Magnetococcus marinus MC-1: one gene and its partner. The protein of the gene in region 1 interacts with the protein of each later gene in a pairwise test. Links are inferred from orthologs where the notes say so. Each region holds a gene or a part of one and is shown on either strand. Other genes may lie near its edges.

Evidence for each region. Proteins that work in one complex are often made in the same cells at the same time.
Region 2: the proteins of MMC1_RS09085 (region 1) and def interact in binary tests that used the Escherichia coli proteins (3 or more experiments, as listed by UniProt). The link is inferred for Magnetococcus marinus MC-1 from one-to-one orthologs.

What each region holds. Positions count from the first base shown.
Region 1 is NC_008576.1:2,201,005-2,207,971, forward strand. What follows is about bases 1,022-3,788. They hold MMC1_RS09085 (aspartate-semialdehyde dehydrogenase), read left to right. Parts: upstream 1,022-1,778; coding sequence 1,779-2,798; downstream 2,799-3,788. Other genes in these bases: leuB (3-isopropylmalate dehydrogenase), read left to right, coding at 1,022-1,661; MMC1_RS09090 (type IV pilus assembly protein FimV), read left to right, coding at 2,951-3,788. Outside these bases: leuD (3-isopropylmalate dehydratase small subunit), read left to right, coding at 1-526; more of leuB, read left to right, coding at 582-1,021; more of MMC1_RS09090, read left to right, coding at 3,789-4,606; MMC1_RS09095 (CbiQ family ECF transporter T component), read left to right, coding at 4,575-5,357; nickel pincer cofactor biosynthesis protein LarC, read left to right, coding at 5,368-6,564; MMC1_RS09105 (NUDIX hydrolase), read left to right, coding at 6,693-6,967.
Region 2 is NC_008576.1:148,145-155,080, forward strand. What follows is about bases 2,382-5,117. They hold def (peptide deformylase), read left to right. Parts: upstream 2,382-3,356; coding sequence 3,357-3,878; downstream 3,879-5,117. Other genes in these bases: MMC1_RS00725 (putative molybdenum carrier protein), read left to right, coding at 2,398-2,919; fmt (methionyl-tRNA formyltransferase), read left to right, coding at 3,875-4,813; htpX (zinc metalloprotease HtpX), read left to right, coding at 4,925-5,117. Also shown: tRNA pseudouridine(13) synthase TruD, read left to right, coding at 1-350; MMC1_RS00715 (ferredoxin--NADP reductase), read right to left, coding at 395-1,219; MMC1_RS19360 (ClpXP protease specificity-enhancing factor SspB), read left to right, coding at 1,505-2,053; more of htpX, read left to right, coding at 5,118-5,770; MMC1_RS00745 (hypothetical protein), read right to left, coding at 5,852-6,763. UniProt on the Escherichia coli protein: Removes the formyl group from the N-terminal Met of newly synthesized proteins. Requires at least a dipeptide for an efficient rate of reaction. N-terminal L-methionine is a prerequisite for activity but the enzyme has broad specificity at other positions.

The DNA of each region.
Region 1 (6,967 bases):
CCCCAATCTGTTTGATGAGTGGCGCTATCTGGATCAAGGGCAGCCGGGCAAATCCAATGAAGGGCGCCCCCTGAATAAGGATTTTGTGCTCAATCTGCCCCGTTATGCCGGTGCCCGTATTTTACTGGCACGGGATAATTTTGGCTGCGGCTCCAGCCGTGAGCACGCCCCTTGGGCGTTACAAGATTTTGGCTTTCGGGTGATTATCGCCCCCAGTTTTGCCGATATCTTTTTTAACAACTGTTTTAAGAACGGTATCTTACCTATTGTGCAAGAGGCTTCGGTGGTGGATAGCCTGTTTGCCGAGGTAGCCGCACAGCCTGGCTACCAATTAACCGTGGATCTGCCCGCTCAGCGCATCACCACCCCATCGGGGCGCAGCATCGCTTTTGAGGTAGATCCCTTTCGTAAACACTGCCTGATTCACGGTTTGGATGATATTGGCCTGACCTTGCAACATGTGGCAGATATTCAAGCTTATGAATCCAAGCACAAGGGGCAAGCCCCCTGGGCCTTTTTGGATTGATTGTTAGCGGCCCATGGTCGCAACCACCTACTTATGTGTAAGGCGATAGAGAACAATGGCTAAGAAGGTTTTGGTGCTCCCTGGTGATGGGATTGGTCAGGAGATCACCGCAGAGGCAGTGAAGGTTTTAAATTGGGCCATCCAAAACGGTGCGGACATCACCCTGGAAGAGGGGCTCATTGGGGGTACCGCCTATGATGCCACAGGTACTCCTCTGCCCGCAGAGACCATTACCCAAGCCAAGGCGGCACAAGCGGTGCTGTTGGGCGCGGTGGGGGGCACCAAATGGGAACCGCTGGACATTAGCGTGCGCCCTGAAAAGGGTTTGCTTGGTATCCGTAAAGCATTGGATCTTTACTGCAACCTGCGTCCAGCGGCGGTTTATCCCCAGTTGGCGGATGCCTCGACCCTCAAGAAAGAGGTAGTGGCCGGCATTGATATTATGGTGGTGCGGGAGCTCTCTTCGGGCATCTACTTTGGTCAGCCACGGGGGGTGGAAGATCTGGGCGATGGCCGCAAAAAGGGCTTTAACACCCTGGTCTATACCACCGATGAGATTGAGCGCATCGCCCGTAAAGCCTTTGAAGCCGCCCGCAAGCGCAGCAATCGGGTCTGTAGTGTGGATAAAGCCAATGTGTTGGAGTCTACCGAACTGTGGCGCGAAGTGGTGAGCGATCTGCACAAACGTGAATACGCTGACGTGGAGCTTTCCCACATGTATGTGGATAATGCCGCCATGCAGTTGATCCGCAATCCCCGTCAATTTGATGTGATTGTGACCACCAATATGTTTGGCGACATTCTTTCTGACGCGGCCAGCATGCTTACGGGTTCTATTGGCATGCTGCCGTCGGCCAGTCTGGGGGATCAATTTGCCCTGTATGAGCCCATTCATGGTTCGGCACCGGATATTGCCGGCAAAGGCATCGCCAATCCTCTGGCGACCATTCTGTCGGTGGCTATGATGCTGCGTTATTCCCTGGAGCTACCTCAACTGGCCGATGGGGTAGAGGCTGCGGTGGTTACGGTGTTGGATCAAGGCTTACGCACCGCCGATATTATGCAGCCGGGTATGACCCAGGTCGGCACCGCCCAGATGGGCGATGCGGTGCTGGCGGCATTGAATAATGCTTAAAACAGGTCTGCCGTTTGGCTCTATCTAGGGCTTGGTGGTGGGACTTGAGGAACGGAGCCTCCGACAGGTTGTCGATGGGGCGACTATACACATTTTAATCGAAGTAGGATAAGTACCATGCGTACCTATGATGTGGCAGTGGTTGGTGCCAGCGGCAATGTGGGCCGCGAAATGCTCAAGATTTTAGAAGAGCGCAACTTTCCTGTTGGAAAAGTCTATGCGCTGGCTTCTGAACGCTCGGCGGGGAGCACCATTCCCTTTAAGGGCGGTGAGTTGGTGGTAGAAAACTTGGAAAATTTTGATTTTTCCAAGGTAGAGATTGGCCTTTTTTCACCAGGTGCGAGTGTGTCTAAAGTCCATGCCCCCCGCGCAGCGGCGGCGGGTTGTGTGGTGGTGGATAACACCTCGTTTTTCCGCATGGATCCCGATGTGCCCCTGGTGGTACCGGAGGTAAATCCCGAGGCCATTGGCGGGTATAAAAAGAAGGGCATTATTGCCAACCCCAACTGTTCCACCATTCAGATGATGGTGGCCCTCAAGCCCATTCATGATTTGGGGACCATTGAGCGTGTGGTGGTAAGTACCTATCAAGCGGTTTCCGGGGCGGGTAAAGATGCCATGGATGAGCTGTTTGAACAGACTCGCGCCAAATATGTGGAGACGCTTGAGGTTCCGCCGAAAAAATTTCCCAAAGAGATCGCCTTTAACTTGATCCCGCAGATTGATCTCTTCTTGGAGAATGGCTACACCAAAGAAGAGATGAAAATGGTCAATGAGACCAAAAAAATTCTGGATCCCAGCATTGCTGTGACCGCCACCTGTGTGCGGGTTGGGGTGTTTAATGGCCATTCGGAATCGGTCAATGTGCAGACCAAGCATAAGGTGACGGCAGCTCAAGCCCGCGAGGCGCTGCAAAAGATGGATGGGGTGGTGGTGGTGGATGATCCTTCCCAGGGTCACTATATTACCCCGGCGGAGGCTTCTGGTAAGGATGCCACCTATGTCTCGCGCATTCGGGAAGATGAGAGCCACGAAAACTGCCTGAACTTTTGGTGTGTATCGGATAACCTACGTAAAGGCGCGGCGCTCAATGCGGTGCAGATTGCCGAAGTTTTGATCCGGGATTATCTCAAATAATCGACGATTATTTGGTTGAGGATGTTTGAAAAGCGCCCTTTTTAAGATTGAAAAGGGCGCTTTTTTTACGAATATGTTCAAGGGTTGTGCGGTTGGGTCCGAAACGATTCGAAGGAGAAGTCTCTTTTTTCAGGATGAAGAGGGTGTGGGTCATGTTCAAGCGAATGGTAGCAGTGGTGTGGATGGCCGTTGTTGGTTTCATCCCCCAAGCGGATGCGCAGGTGCAGTTTAGCCAAGCGATGCTCTACAGTGGCATGGGGCAGCCCCTTCACCTAGAGATTGCTGTACAAGATAGCCAGGGGGGTGAGCCACCGGTGGTGGGCATCGCCAATCGTGGTGCTTATCAGCAACTGCTGGGCATGGATATGCCGTTGGTGGTGCATCAAGCGGATGTGACGGTACAAAAGCAGGGCTCATTGGCCCTTTATACCATTCTTGGGCGGGTGGCGGTGGAAGAACCGCTTTTTCCGGTACTGCTCAACTATCAAGATCAATATGGGGTGATGCACTATCATGCTTTTAATGTCTCTCTTAAGCTTAACGGCTTAGATCCGGCAACCTTGGTGCCCCAGCGCCAGCCCCAGTTCCGAGCTCCGCTGGTATCCAACCGAGCCGCCTCGGTGGTGAGTCAAGTTGCGCCATCGCCCACTCTGCAAACCATAACCACCCTAGGCAGCCACCCGGGGTTTATTCCCGATGCCCCCCCTGAGCCGGTGGTGGAGATAACACCAACGGTGATGCAAGAGGGGGTTATTAACGGGTTGGCTGACCAGCTACGCCGGGGAACCGCTTTAGACCAAGCGCGGGCCAAGGTTGGTGTATGGTTGGCCAATCGGGATCTGTTTAACCAGCAAAATATGTTTGGGGGGTTACGGGATGGCGCGGTGGTGCGCTGGCCTGATCCTCAAGAAGTGTCGCGTTTGCCCCTGGAGAAGTGTGAAAAGATGATCCAGCAGCAGCGCCGTTTGTGGTTAAGGGAGCCCATGCAAGCCCCGGTGGTCTCCATTTCAGAGTTGGAGTCTCTTCTTAAACGTGACGGTGTGCTCATTACCCATACCCAGACACCATCCGCCGCAAGTGGCTCTGCCAAACCAGCAGTGCCGCCGCATGATGGGGCTCAATTTGCACCCACAGCAGGGGTGAAGGCGTTGGCTAACCCCATGTTTAAGCCAGAAACCAAACCCAAGGCTCAAATGCCCCCCCGTGGGGTAGAACCCCATGGGGGCCAACATCCCGTGGAGGTGGCACCCAAGCTGAAAAAATCTCCTGGGGCCATGGTGGAGTCCCCTAAGCCGGAACAACAGACGCTGCCCACCGCACGGCCTGAAGCGGTTGACCGTGGGGATATCACCCCTAAACCCGTGGTCAACCCTCCAGAGCTGGAGCCTGTAGGGTCCAGCAGCAAGGCTGCTAAGGTAGCGGGGTCGGTGATGGACACACCCACGCAAGGGGGCGCTGCACCCAAAGTGGTGGAGCAACAGGTGGTGCTGACAGGGGAGGCCAACAAGCCGGTCGCCGACGAGGCGTTGCCCCCGGCTTCGACGTTGGTAACCGATCGCGAGACCCTCTTGCAAAAGCGTGTGCAAGCTTTGGAGCGGCAGCTCGCGGTGGCGCGGGATGGGGAAGAGGCAGAATCGTGGTGGGATGAGGCGCTACCGTGGATTCTATCGGGACTCATGGGTCTGATCGCGGGGATTGGTGGCATGCTGTTGGCAATGCGTATGCAAGATCGTAAAGATGAGGAAGAGACGATCTGGGAAGAAGAGCTGGAAGAGGATGAAGAGCTTCCCGCAGACAAAAAGTCGTAAGGGGGTGGCAGTGCCACCCGCGCCGCAAGCCGGGGCTAAGATGGTGGCACTGCTGCTGCTGTTGGGGCCGGTAATGGGGGTGCCCATCTGGCATCCCGCATGGATTGCGGCACTGTTGCTCATGGTGCTCGGGTGGTGGTGGCAGCGTCACGCGCTGGCCCAGTTGGGGCGGTTGTGGTGGCGAATGCGCTGGTTATTGGTGGGGATCGTGCTGCTGCATAGTCTATTTACACCAGGGCATGCTCTGGTGCCTTGGCTGGGTGAGGCCCTTACTGGTGAAGGGGTCGTCCATGGTGTGAGCCAAGCGTTACGTCTGTTGTTGTTTGCCGGTCTTGCCTTGCTGTTTGTTTTAACCACGCCAGCCATGCACATTTTAGCCGGCTTAGCTGCCTTGGTGCCCCACACCGGCCCGTTGCAGCATTATGCGGGGCGGCTTGTCAACCTGCTGGGGTTTACCCTGCTCACCGCACCACGCATGGCAGAGATGGGTGAGGCGTTGCAGCAGGCGCTGCAATTGCGACAGCGGCGTGAAGGGGCCGTTAGCGGTAGGTTGGCCCGTTGGATGTTGCATGGGCAGCTGTTATTGGGGCGTATTTTAGAAGATCTGCCCGCCCAAGAAGAGGCGCTCATGGTGCGCGGTTATACGCAACAATTGCCCCTTTTTGTTCGAACGGCCGCCCCTTGGGGGGGGCAAGAGTGGCGACTGTTGACGCTGCCTGTGTTGGTGTTGTTGTTGGCTGTTTTGGTCTAACGGAGCATGGATGGATATCTATTTGGATCTCAGTGCCGGTATTGCAGGGGATATGTTTGTGGCCGCCTGCATTGACTTGGGGGCCGATCAACAGGCTCTGGTGCAGGCGTTGCAAACCTTGCAACTGCCCCCTTGGCAGATGCAACTGCAAGAGACCACGCGGGGCGGTCTGCGGGGTAAACATCTTCGCTTTGACTATCCCCCGGAGCATCATCATCGGCATCTTTCTAGCCTGTTTAAGATCATTGAGCAGAGCCAATTATCCCCTGCGGTACAGCGGCGAGCGCAAAGGATCTTTACCCTCCTAGCCCAGGCCGAGGCGCATGTGCATGGGGTTGGGATTGAGCAGGTCCATTTTCATGAAGTCGGTGCGGTGGATGCCATTTTGGATATTTGCGCGGCAGCGTGGTGTCTGGAGCATCTTGATATTGAGAAGTGTTATGCCTCACCCTTGGCGGTGGGTAGCGGTCGAGTCGGGTGCGCCCATGGTACGATGGCGGTACCGGTGCCAGCGGTGGCTTATATGCTGCAACAGCATGACATTCCTCTGCGCCCCGTTGAAGGTATGGATGAAGGGGAGTTGGCCACCCCGACGGGTGTCGCCATATTAGCCCACTTGGCCCCGCACTATGGCGCCAATCCCTTATCTAGGTTCGACCGCCAAGGGGCTGGATTGGGCAGCCGTGAGTGTGTCGGGCGGGCCAACCGTCTGACCCTATTTGCCATGCAGCAGCGTGCAGCACAAGGGCTTGTTCAAGAGGCGGTGACGGTGCTGGTGGCCCACATTGATGATATGGATCCCCAGTGGCAAGGGCCGCTGTTTGACGCCGTATTACAGGCGGGCGGCTTGGATCTGAGCATTACCCCAACCATGATGAAAAAGGGGCGTATGGGGGCTCGCTTGGAGCTGCTTTGCCATCCTCCACAGAGCCAAGCCCTCGCCCAGCTGTTATTAAACCAGACCACCACTTTGGGGGTTCGGCAAGAGTCGGCGCAGCGCTGGGTCCTACCCCGTGAAGTGGTCCATTATGCCACACCTTGGGGCGCTTTACGGGTTAAATGGGCCGCCGGAGTGCCCCGTCTTGAACATGATGACCTGCTGAGCATCGCCCAACAGCAAGATTGGGGCCTGCCCATGGCCCAATGGCAGTTAATGCAGTGGCTTGCAGAGCATCACCCGCAACATGCACTGTCGAGCTCTTTGTGACAATATTAGTAACAGTAAGCAAACTCCTGATTGCCGCACATTTTACCGCTTTTCCCCCAGGCTAACCTGTGTTATTAGCTTAGCACCACCTGTCTTAAATAAACCTGTGAAGGGGTGCATTCGTGGATATGGCGCCTGCCAAGTTAATCTACAAACAGTCTGCCGCAATCCCAGTACGCCAAAATGCTAAGGGAGTTTGGCAGGTGTTGATGATTACCACCCGTCACCGGCGTCGTTGGATTTTTCCCAAAGGCATGGTGGAACCCTACCTAAACGCCGCCACCTCGGCCGCCAAAGAGGCGTTGGAGGAAGCGGGCGTGACGGGCTATATGGAAAACATACCCCTAGGGGTGTTTGAAACCACAAAATGGCGGGGCGGGTGTGAGGTTGAGGTTTACGCCCT
Region 2 (6,936 bases), 2.1 Mb from region 1 along the record:
TGCTGGGGGATGTGGTGCAGTTGGCGGGGCGTACAGCGGCCTTTCGGGTAGAGGATTTAGCGGCTGAGCAGCCCCGCTTTGATGCGGTGCAGATTCACCCTACCGGTCCTCTGTTTGGTCGAGACATGTTGGCCCCCACCGGTCAGGCCGCAGAGATTGAGGCGGCCATTGCCCAAGCCGAGCCAGAGGCGATTGAGCTGCTGGAGCAGTTTGATATGCAAGGGGTACGTAAGTCTCTGCGACTTATACCCGGAGAGCTGAGCCACCACTGGGAGCAGGCCGACCTGATTGTCACCTTTACCCTGCCACGGGGCTGTTTTGCCACCAGTATTATGCGGGAGTATATGTAACCCATGATGCAGCCCTGGCCGAGGGCCAGGGCTGCTGGTTTACGTTACCAATATTTTTCGGCGTGCAGGTTGCCCGGCTCTTTTTTGCTGCCGGCATCATACCCGCACTGTTCCACGAAATATTTCTCGGTAAACTCGATCATGCCGGGGTTGCCACACAGAAAAATATGGGTATGCGCAGGATCGACAGGGAACCCACAGGCCTCTTCCAACGCCTTTTTGTTCTCGACCCAGACATTCAAGCGGCCTGTGCGGCCCGACCAATCTTTATCATCCTGGGGGCGTGAAACCACGGGCACGTAGCGAAAGTGATCGCACTGGCGATTGAGTCCCTCCAACTCGGTACGGTAGCCCAGATCCCAGGAGTAACTGGCGCCATGCACCACCGCCATGGGTGTGATGGGGCAGCCAATGCCCAGTGCCATGGTGCGTACCATACTGATATAGGGGGCCAGCCCGGTGCCGGTGGAAACCATCAGGATATTGTGTCCGGGGGGGACGCGATCCAGGGTAAAATGGCCACTGGCGGATTTACCTAAAAACAGGCGCTCCCCCACCGCGAGGGCAAATAGGCGGGGGGTGAGCTCGCCGCTCTGCACCAGGGAGATATAGAACTCTAAATGGGTCTCATGGCTGCCGCTGCTAATGGAATAAGCCCGGCGTACCAGACGTAGGGCCTTATCTTCGGGCACCTCTTCGGGGTCGGCTTCGGGAATACGGGGGGCGTTGCGTTGCAGGCCTAAAATGGCAAATTGACCTGCGAGGAATGGAAACGGTGTAACATCGGGTTTAACCCGGATGATCATAAGGTTGGGCGTAATATCCAGACGCTCTACAACCGTGGCGTTATAGTCATTTGCGGTTGACATGCACAGCTCTCCTTGGTAAGCGTGGTCCATCTGCTCTAGGTCCCATGTATACACCTATTTTTCCGTCAAGTGAACCGGACGAGTGCCTGTACGGTGTTGGCATGTCTGGTTTGCGCGGCAGCTCTGCTCTATACTGGCGGTCGGGGGGTGTTAAAAAAGGTCATACCCCCTCAATGGGTTCTGTTGTGGAATTCAGAGAGTCCGTTGCCAATTGTGTTGGGATTAAGCAGGATAGTGTACAATGGTAGCGCCCCCCTTAAATAATGTAGCTGTAGAGAATGGCTCATGGTAACCACCGATCAACCCAGCAAGCCCGACATTATCCGCTATCTGTTGGAACAGGAGGGGCGCGTCATGCTCTGTGTGGATGCCACCCAGGAGCGGGTTGAGGTGCCACGCCGTTTTGCCAATGATAACAGTCTGCGGCTGGTGCTTAATCGACAGATGCCACAGACCATCCATGTGGGTGAGGATGCGCTGGAGTCTGAGCTGCGCTTTGGGGGGATTCCCCACTACTGCATCATCCCCTATGAGACCCTGTGGGGGGCCTTTAATCCCGATACCGGCCATGGCATGTTGTGGCCCGATACCATGCCTAACGAGGTGCGCCAAAATTATTGGCTCTCCCAGGCGTTGCGTCAGGAGGGTGGCTTTGAGATGCCCGAAGGGGCGCTTAAACAGCTACAAAAGCTGCGCGAAGAGCAGGCGGCGGCCAGTGGGCGCCCTCAGTTACAGGTGGTGCCCAGTGATGGCCCAGCCAGCCCGCCCGCTCACCCAACCGATCAAGAGCCCCCACCAGAACGGCGCAAACCCACCCTGCGTTTGGTGAAATAACCTCGCCTACCTCCCACAAATGGCCAGAGGGACGGATTTCGTCAGGTGCGGTTTTGTGTGTGGGAACGCCCTCCCTCCCCTCCCCCGCAGGCAGCGGGATGGATGGAAACAGGGCTGAAGCTGGAAAAAAAGGCGGCTGGGAGCCCCTGCGAATCCTTTATAAAAAACAACCACAATAAATGGACAACGATAAATCCCAGCGGCTTAGAAAAATTATTCCTAAAAGGTGCGCTAAAATGGAAAAGTGCGCCGCGCATACAACTATTATTGACATTCGTGGTTGTATGCGTAAATATGATTATAAGATTGTCGTGAGGGGTTCTATTTAAGATAAGGTTATTGCCATGTTGAAAAAAATTATATCTGGAGGTCAAACGGGTGTAGATCGGGGGGCGTTAGACGCCGCCCTTAGCCAGGGGTTGTTGTGTGGTGGCTGGGTGCCTGCCAACCGCCGCGCGGAGGATGGCCCTATCCCACCCCGCTATCCGGTACGCGCCTTGGTGCGGGGGGGGTATCTGGTGCGAAACCGGCTGAATGTGCAGGATTCCGACGCCACCTTGATTATTACCGATGGGGCGCTGTCGGGGGGGACCGCCCGTTCCGTGGAGTTTGCCCGGCGTTTGGGGCGCCCCTTTTTGGTGCTTCAAATTACCCGCTGTTTGCAAGATGCCGATCTGCTGATCAAACTGTGCCAGTGGCTTAAGGTCTACGATGTTCAGGTGCTTAACGTAGCTGGTCCCCGAGAGAGCCGTAAACCCGGCATCTATCAACTTACCCGCCAATTTTTGGTCCAACTGATTAAGCGCAGCCAAGATCCTTGTCCCCTGGATCAACCCTATGAGGGAACGCCTCACAACGCGCTTTAGGGCGTTGTGGACAAAAAAAACCCCATGGACGTGGATCCACGGGGTGTTCAGCATCAGGGTACAGAGGGGTCGGCGGTCCCGTTATGCACAGGCTGGCCCAAACAGATACGGTGGGGTAGCGTGGAAGATGAGCGGAGCGCACCTAGTCAGGCCACCACCGGCCCCTGAGTATTTTTCAAAATAATGGGTCTAATTCGGAAATGCAATAGCAAAAAAGCTAATATTCAAATATTCTTATTTTTATGGTAGAAACTTCCCCATTGTCGCACAATTGGCGCCGTTTTCCCCACTTTTTTTCTGCTAACCTTTGAACTTGCGGGTTGGGTAACGTATCACTTCGTTAGAAGTGACGGTTTTTCTGCGTCTGCAAGGTGGATCTACCGCTTGTAAAGGGGTCTTGGCGACCCTATATGCAGCATAAGAATAAGGAGCCTGCAATGGCCATATTGCCCATTGTTACTGCCCCCGATCCGGTTTTAAAAAAACGGGCGGAGCCTGTGGTGGCGGTAGATGCGTCGATCCAGCAGTTGATGCGGGATATGTTAGAGACCATGTATGCCGCACCCGGCATTGGTTTAGCGGCACCCCAGGTGGGGGTTTCCAAGCGGGTGATTGTGGTGGATGTCACCTATTCAGAAGCCGCCGCGCAGGATGGCGAACCCTACTGTTTGGCCAATCCAGAGATCATTGCTGCGGAGGGTGAGATCACCTGGGAGGAGGGGTGTCTTTCGGTACCGGAGAGCTACGGTAAGGTAGACCGCAAGGAGCATGTGGTGGTACGGGGTCTTAATGCCCAAGGAGAGCTGGTGACGCTGGAGGCGCATGGTCTGTTTGCGGTTTGTCTACAGCATGAGATCGACCATTTGGATGGCACACTGTTTATTGACCATCTCTCCTCGCTCAAGCGCACGATGATAATAAAAAAGCTAAAAAAGCTTAAAACGGAGCAAGCCTCATGACAGCTTGGCGTGTGGTCTTTATGGGTACCCCTGATTTTGCCACCGGCACGCTACAGGCGTTGTTGGATGGACCCGATACGGTGGTGGCTGTGTTTACTCAGCCAGATAAGCCGGTGGGGCGTGGCATGAAGATGCAAAAAACGCCGGTCAAGCAGTTGGCCGAGCAACACGGTATCCCGGTTTATCAGCCCAATCGGCTGCGGGAAGCCGAGGCGGTGACGGCATTACGGGCGTTGCGTCCGGATGTGGTGGTGGTGGTGGCCTATGGGCAAATTCTCTCGCGGGAGGTGTTGGAGATACCAACCCACGGTTGTATCAATGTCCATGCCTCGTTGCTACCCCGTTGGCGGGGGGCGGCCCCCATTCAGCGGGCCATTTTGGCGGGGGATGCCCAGAGTGGTGTCACCATCATGGCCATGGAGGAGGGGTTGGACACCGGCCCCATGTACAGCACCGTGGTGCAGTCTATAGATAATCACACCACCGGCGGCCAGTTGCACGATCAGCTCATGGCCGCAGGGGGAGGCTTGTTGGTAGAGACCCTAGCCCGCATCAAACATGAGGGGCTAACCCCGCAGATTCAGCCAGAGCAGGGGGTAACGTATGCCGCTAAGCTGAAAAAGGAGGAGGGGTTGGTGGATTGGAGCCAACCTGCGATACAGATTCAGCGGGCTGTTCAAGCCTTTGATCCCTGGCCGTGTGCCTTTACCCTGTGGCAAGGCAAACCCTTGAAGCTGTTTGCCGCTTCGGTGGTGGTGGGTCACGGTACCCCAGGTGAGGTGATTGAGGTGGAGAAGGATGGCTTTGTGGTGGCGTGTGGGGATGGGGCGTTGCGGGTGGCGCAGGTTCAAGCGGCGGGCAAAAAACGGATGAGCTCTGGGGAGTGGTTACGGGGTCATGGGGTCAAACAGGGGGAGCGGTTGGGCGAAGGATAAGGGTACACACCACCGTTAAAGGGGGGTAGGGCGCTCTTTGGGGGGCGCATGCCCAGGTGGGCTGAACCATGAAGAGGGTTCGGTTGGCAGCAAGCACAAGGAGTGGTAGCGATGAACACCATGAAGACAGCCATGTTGTTGGCGGCATTAACGGCGCTGTTTATGATGATTGGGTTTGCCTTGGGTGGCCAGGGTGGCATGCTCATCGCCCTGCTGTTTGCGGGGGGTATGAACCTCTATGCCTACTGGAACTCGGATCAGATGGTGCTGCGCATGCACAATGCCCAGGAGGTAGGCCCCCGAGAGGCTCCCGAACTCTACGGGTTGGTCCAATCCTTGGCAAAACGGGGCAAGATGCCCATGCCCAAGGTCTATGTCATCCATGATCCTTCGCCCAACGCTTTTGCCACGGGGCGGGATCCTGAACATGCGGCGGTGGCGGCTACCACCGGTTTGATGCAGATACTCACCCGCGAGGAGCTGGCCGGGGTGATGGCCCATGAGTTGGGCCATGTGATGAACCGAGATACCCTGATTAGCACCATCTCGGCCACCTTTGCCGGGGCCATTACCGCCATCGCCAACATGGCGCAGTTTGCGGCCATTTTTGGCAACCGGGATGAAGAGGAGGGTGGTGGTGGCCCGATGGGCTTGATTATGATGATCCTAGCACCCATTGCGGCGGCACTGATCCAGATGGCCATCTCCCGTACCCGTGAGTATAAGGCGGATCGTGTGGGTGCGGAGCTGTGCGGCAATCCCCTGTGGTTAGCCAGCGCTTTGCATAAGCTGGAGCGTGGGGTGCAACAGATTCCCAGCCCGGTGGCTCAGGCGCATCCTGAGGCGGCGCACTTGTACATTTGCAACCCTTTGGCGGGGGGTTTGGGTTCGTTGTTCTCCACCCATCCACCCATCCCGGAGCGCATTCGTAAACTGCAACGGATGACCGGTCGCTAAGGGGTTTTATACCCATAAAAAACGCGGGGGGTGTGACACCCCCCGCGTTTTTTTATGGCCACACCCCAAACGCCATATCCCTTAAACGGTTTTATAAGGGACCAGGGCGGTCCAGGCGCGACCAGGATGGCCGCCATGTACCCGCTCTTGCCAACCGCCTGCATCATCCATAATAAACTCACGGCAGCCGTGAGAAGCGTGCAGAGCGGTTTGACGGGCGCGATTCACCTGTGCCAAAAACCGTTCATCGTCAAAGCCTGTGGCGTGAATGCGGTCGATCAATGCTTGGCAATCCTGCCCGTTCAAGCCCGGATCGGTAGTGGCCCGCTGCAAGCGGCGCTGGAGTAGATAGCTGCCAGTAATGCCAAGATAGCTTAGATAATCGGGTATCCATTGGCGGCCACGGGTCAACTGGGCCTCAAGATGGGCGTAACGCCCGAGCTGCTCATCATCGTATGCATAGATAAAAAGTTCACGCCACTGCTCGCGGGTCATCAATAGCGTAACCATGGCGGTGAGCACACAGCCAAGCTGACGGGCACGAATATTTAGGGTGTGCAGTCCGTCGCGGTTGGTGGGTAAACAGCCCGCCTGCTGCTCTTTAAGGGTCAAAGCCAGGTAGGCGCTAAAATCATCACTCTTGTAACGGTCGGCGCGGCGGGTGGTAATACGCCCCAAAATGGTATCAATGGTCAGTTCTAGGGCGTCGGCAAAGGTGGTAAAATGGTGGGGGTCGCCATGCAGTCCATTATGGCGGTTGGCAACGTGGGGTAATACCATGCCGAGGCTATCCAGATAGTCCAGCTCGCCCCGTAAATCTTTAACCCGCCTTTGAAAATCTTGCTGAGTTCCAATCTGGGACGGCACCCCATGCAGCCAACGGCCCATGTAACCCATAAGACGTTGAAAGGAGATGACCCGTAATAGGCGCTTATCGCAATGGACAGGGTGCCCATAACCGAAACGCGGTCGGTTTTCGAGATACTGCCCCATGGATGGCTCCTTAACAAAATGTGTGCCTGTAGTTGAGACAAATTTTCATTACGAAGGTTCGTCTTGAGGCGTTATTATTTTGGAATGTATAAATATTTTTATTAAATTACATGATGATAAATGATGAATAAACCCTATGCCGGGGTCATGTTGTACAGAGCTTGGTGTGGCCT